Regions from separate parts of the Xanthomonas vesicatoria ATCC 35937 genome, predicted to be linked through region 2. Evidence: predicted binding sites of a transcription regulator. Region 2 holds the regulator's gene; the other holds the start of a gene.
The links. Region 2 encodes FliA, which starts transcription of late flagellar genes. Its sites were predicted from a motif close to TAAAGTTTNNCNNNCNNNGGCCGATAA; they were not measured.
Positions count from the first base shown of each region.

Region 1: BJD12_RS03185 (methyl-accepting chemotaxis protein) is a predicted target of FliA. The motif match lies at 1,311-1,337, and genes of this name have one in related genera.

Region 1 is NZ_CP018725.1:718,853-721,305, reverse strand. Features, by position in the region: gene BJD12_RS03195 (DEAD/DEAH box helicase) at 1-587, shown strand, start outside; gene BJD12_RS03190 (DNA-3-methyladenine glycosylase) at 527-1,147, opposite strand; gene BJD12_RS03185 (methyl-accepting chemotaxis protein) at 1,443-2,453, shown strand, end outside.
Region 2 is NZ_CP018725.1:259,981-262,433, forward strand. Features, by position in the region: gene BJD12_RS01055 (chemotaxis protein CheA) at 1-98, opposite strand, end outside; gene BJD12_RS01060 (protein phosphatase CheZ) at 101-727, opposite strand; gene cheY (chemotaxis response regulator CheY) at 727-1,119, opposite strand; gene BJD12_RS01070 (RNA polymerase sigma factor FliA) at 1,155-1,922, opposite strand; gene BJD12_RS01075 (MinD/ParA family protein) at 1,919-2,453, opposite strand, start outside.

The DNA.
Region 1 (2,453 bases), 460 kb from region 2:
CCGAGCTGCCGCTGGCAGAAGCCGGCGAGCGGCAGCAGGAGATGCTCGAACACGTCGCGCGCACGCTGCTGCGCCGCTACGGGGTGGTGTGTTGGCGCTTGCTCGAGCGCGAGGCGGCCTGGTTGCCACCCTGGCGTGAACTGCTGCGCATGTATCAACGCCTGGAAGCGCGCGGCGAAATCCGCGGCGGCCGTTTCATCGCCGGCCTGTCTGGCGAGCAGTTTGCCTTGCCCGATGCGATCGCTGCCTTGCGTCGCGTGCGCGCGCAGCCTCCGCAACAGCGCTGGGTGTGCGTAAGCGCAAGCGACCCCAGCAATCTATTGGGCAGCGTCCTGCCCGGCGAGCGCGTGGCTCGGGTACCGGGCAATCGGGTCGCATCGCTCGATGGCCTGCCGATGGCAGTGTGGTCGGCTGATCGCTTCCTGCCGTTGCAGGAGCTCACCGTCGAACAAACCGATCAGGCCTTGCGCATCCTGCAGCGCGGGCCGGGTGCGGCCGAGCCGACGCCGATGGAGCAGTGGCTGGCTCAGTCGCCCGAGAGTGCCGCACGCGCGCCGATCACGCGGGGGAGCGGACGCGACAAGTAGGCGCTGTCTGGTACGACCCAGCGCCATCGCTGGTCGACGGCCTTGCGGATGCCAATGCGCGGCGTTGCGAGCGGGACCGCCGGCGGCGGGGTGCCATCGTCCTCAATCCATAAACGTGCGTCGGCATCGGTCAGGTCCAGCCCGTTGTCGGCCGCAGTGACACCGAACGCCTGCGCCAGACGGCCGGGGCCGGTGGTCAGCGCCTTGGCCGGTGCCGTGCCGCGTGCCGCCTGCATGGCCGGCACGCCGGCGAGCGGCTGCAACGCGCGGATCAGTACGGCATGGCCAGGGGCGCCGCCGCACACCGCATTGATCGCCCAGTGCATGCCGTAGATGAAATACACATACAGATGCCCGGGCGCACCGAACATCACCTGCGTGCGCGGGGTGATCCCACGGAATGAGTGCGCAGCAGGATCTTCGCTGCCGCAATAGGCTTCCACCTCGGTGATGCGGCCGCGGCGGCCATCGGCGCTGACCAACACCTTGTTGAGCAGACGCGGCGCAACGTCGCGCGCATCGTGTGCGTAAAAGCTACGGGGCAATGGCGTCGGCGACATGGCATCAGCCTAGCTGCACGCACGTGATGTCTCTGCGGACTGTCCCGGACAGACGGGCAGCAAGGGGTAGGGCTTTTCCGAATACACCAGCTCAGGAGCGCCGGGTCTGTCACAAAAATGCATATCCGTCCGCATGAATGGGCGCTGTACCAGCGGTTACGTCTCAAGCGTATTTCGCCATCGCCGATAGCTATCAACGATTGGTTAGACGTCCGCATCATGCGATCGGCACGTGCAGCATCGTCGATCGCCCATGCACCGCAAGCAGCCCACGCATCACTCAAGAGAACTCCCAATGTTAGGCAACTTCAAAATCGGAACCCGGCTGGTCGTGGCGTTTTTGATCGTCTCGGCGATCGGCGCGTGCATCGGGTGGGTGGGCTATTCCAACTCCGGACGCATCAGCGACCTGTCGACCTCGCTGTACGAGCGCGAGTTGCTGGGCCTGTCCAACGTGAAAGAAGCCAATATCAACCTGATCTACGCCGGCCGCGCACGCGCCAACCTGATGTTGGCCAGCAACGCGGAAGAGCGTCAGTCGCACGTGCAGAACATCGACAAATACACCGCAAAGGTGGTCGATTACATGACCCGTGCACGCGGTAGCTTTCAGACCGAAGAGGGCAAGAACAAGCTCGCGCAATTCGACCGGGCCTGGCAGAAGTATCTGGACGAGCGCGGTCGCTTCATCGAAGCCGCCAATCGCGAAGCCTTCCGCGAAGCCAATCCGGAATTGGCCACGCTGTCGCGTGCAGTCCGCGCAAGTTCGGATGAGGTCGATAACCTGATGACCGACCTGAGTGGCCTGCGCGAGCGCAGCGCGGCGACGGCCAACGCCGAGACCAGCGCCATCCACGCGCGGAGTTCCAGGCTGCTGATGGCCATCATCTGTAGCGGCGTGTTGCTCGGGGGCGTGCTCGGCGTGGTGATCAGTCGCAGCGTCACCGGCCCGATCCGTCGCGCCGTCACGGTCGCCAACGGGCTGTCCGAGGGCGATCTGACCATGCGCATCGATGTGCACGGCCGCGACGAAACCGCCCAGTTGCTCGAAGCCATGCGCACCATGGTGCAGAAGTTGTCGCAGGTGGTGGGCGAAGTGAACACCAGCGCCGAGACCCTGGCCAGCGCCTCGGAAGAAGTCAGCGCCACGGCGCAATCGCTGTCGCAGGCCGCCAGCGAACAGGCGGCCGGCGTGGAAGAAACCAGCGCCTCGTTGGAGCAGATGACCGCCTCGATCAGCCAGAACACCGAGAATGCCCGCATCACCGACGGCATGGCCACCCAGGCCGCAAAGGAAACCATCGAA
Region 2 (2,453 bases):
GCCTGTTCCAGCGACACCAGCTGTTCGCCGAGGCGATCCAGGATTTCCTGGGCCTCGACGATGAAATCGGCAGCAATATCGTCTGGAACAGCACTCATGGTTACAACCCCAATCCGGACAGCAAATCGTCGGCGTCGTCCTGCGACACCGCATGACGGTCCAGGCCCTTGACTGCAGGACCGGCAAGACCGCCGTCGTCTTTCTTCGGCTCGCTGCTCTTGGGCGGCAGGCCCAGCGCACCGAAGCCTTCATGCACGCGGCGCACGATCCCGGCCACACGCCGGATGATCTGCCCGCTGAGATCCTGGTAGCTCTGCGCCAGCGACAGCTCGGTCAGGTTGTGGCGCATCTTGTCCATCAGCGCGCCCTGGTCCTGATTGAGGCCGCCTTCGCGCAGCTGGTTGGCCAGCACGCGGCACTCTTCGACCAGATCCAGCGTGCGATGGCTGGCCTTTTCGGTCATTTCCACCACGTGATCCAGGCGCGAGCAGGCATCGTCCAGTTCGCCGGCTTCCTCAGGCACGGTGGGCAACTCGCCCAGCGCCTGGCCCAGTTCGCGCGCGAGCCGGCTCAGGCCCTGCATCATCGGACGGGTGCGCAAGGCGGCGAGATGATCCACCTCACGGCGCCAGGCAATTTCGTCGCCGCTTTCCAACGCATCGAGCGCGCCCTGCAGGCGGTCGATCAGCGCGGCGCGTTCTGCATTGGTATCGATGGTGGCGTCCATCAGGCGGTCGCCGCCAGACGTTCGAACACCTTGCCCAGCTTTTCTTCCAGCGTCTGCGCGGTGAACGGCTTGATGATGTAGCCGTTCACGCCACACTGCGCCGCTTCGATGATCTGCTCGCGCTTGGCTTCGGCGGTCACCATCATCACCGGCAGGTGCTTGAGCTTGGCGTCGGCGCGGATGTTGCGCAGCAGGTCGATGCCGGTCATGCCGGGCATGTTCCAGTCCGTCACCACGAAATCGAACGGGCCCGCACGCAACGCGGCCAGCGCGCTGTTGCCGTCTTCGGCCTCTGCGGTATTGGTGAAGCCGAGATCCGCCAACAGATTCTTGACGATACGTCGCATCGTCGAGAAGTCGTCCACGATCAGGATCCGCATGTTCTTATTCACATCAAGCTCCTAACGCTAAAAATTACGCGAAAAAATTAGTCGTCGATTTCGACACCGGCATCAGCCAGTTCGAAGACTTTGAGGCGGCCGCGCAAACGCACCACGGCCTGGCCATGGATCTGGCAGACGCGCGACTCGCTGACACCCAGCACGGCGCCGATTTCCTTCAGGTTCAATTCCTGTTCGTAGTACAGCGACAGCACCAGCTGCTCGCGCTCGGGCAGCTGGCCGATGGCCTTGCCCAGCTCGCGGCCGAATTCGCCACGCTCCATCATCTGCTGCGGGTTGGGGCCACCTTTGGCGGTGGTATCCAGCTCGCCGTGATCTTCGATGCGCGATTCCAGGCTCAGCACCTGGCCGCGTGCGGCGTCTTCCATCAGCCGCAGGTAATCGGGCAGCGGCATTTCCATGGCTGCGGCCACTTCGGTGGCGGCGGCGGCGCGGCCGGTGTTCTGCTCGATCTTGCGTACTGCGGCGGCAGCGTCGCGGGCACGGCGGTGCACCGAGCGCGGTACCCAGTCGCCACGGCGGATCTCGTCGATCATCGAGCCGCGGATACGGATCGAGGCATAGGTTTCGAACGAGGCGCCCTGGTCGGAGTCGTAACTGCGCGAGGCTTCGATCAGGCCGATCATGCCGGCCTGGATCAGGTCGTCCACTTCCACGCTGGCCGGCAGACGCGCCGCCAGATGGTGGGCGATGCGGCGGACCAGGTCGGCGTGCTGGGTCACCACGTCGTTGGCGTTGTTGCGCTGCACGGCGCGGTACTGCGCGCTGGCCGTGGTTGCGGTAGCAGTGCTCATGCGGCCACTCCCCGTTGAATGATGCGTTCGACAAAGAACTCGACGTTGCCGCGCGGCACGGTGGGGGCCTGCCAGCGCGAGGTACGGCGTGCGATTTCTGCAATGGCCTGCGCCGATGGGCTTGACGGGTAGGCCTTGATGACGGGTTGCTGACGCTGCACCGACAGGCGCAACCAGTCGTCCTGCGGCACGTGGCCGAGGTAGTTCAGCGACACATCGCCGAGGAACTTTTCGCAGACGCGCGAGAGCTTGTCGTACAGCAGGCGGCCTTCGTTGGGGTCGCGCACCATGTTGGCGATGATCTGCAGGCGGTCCACGCCGCGTTCGCGGGAGAGCACCTTGATCAGCGCGTAGGCGTCGGTGATCGAGGCCGGCTCGTCGCAGACCACCACCACCGTGTCCTGCGCGGCCTGGCAGAAGGTCAGCACGCTGTCGGTGATGCCGGCGGCGGTGTCGATGACCATCACGTCCAGGTCGCGTTCCAGTTCGGAGAACACATTGACCAGGCCGATGTGCTGGGCTGGGGCCAAT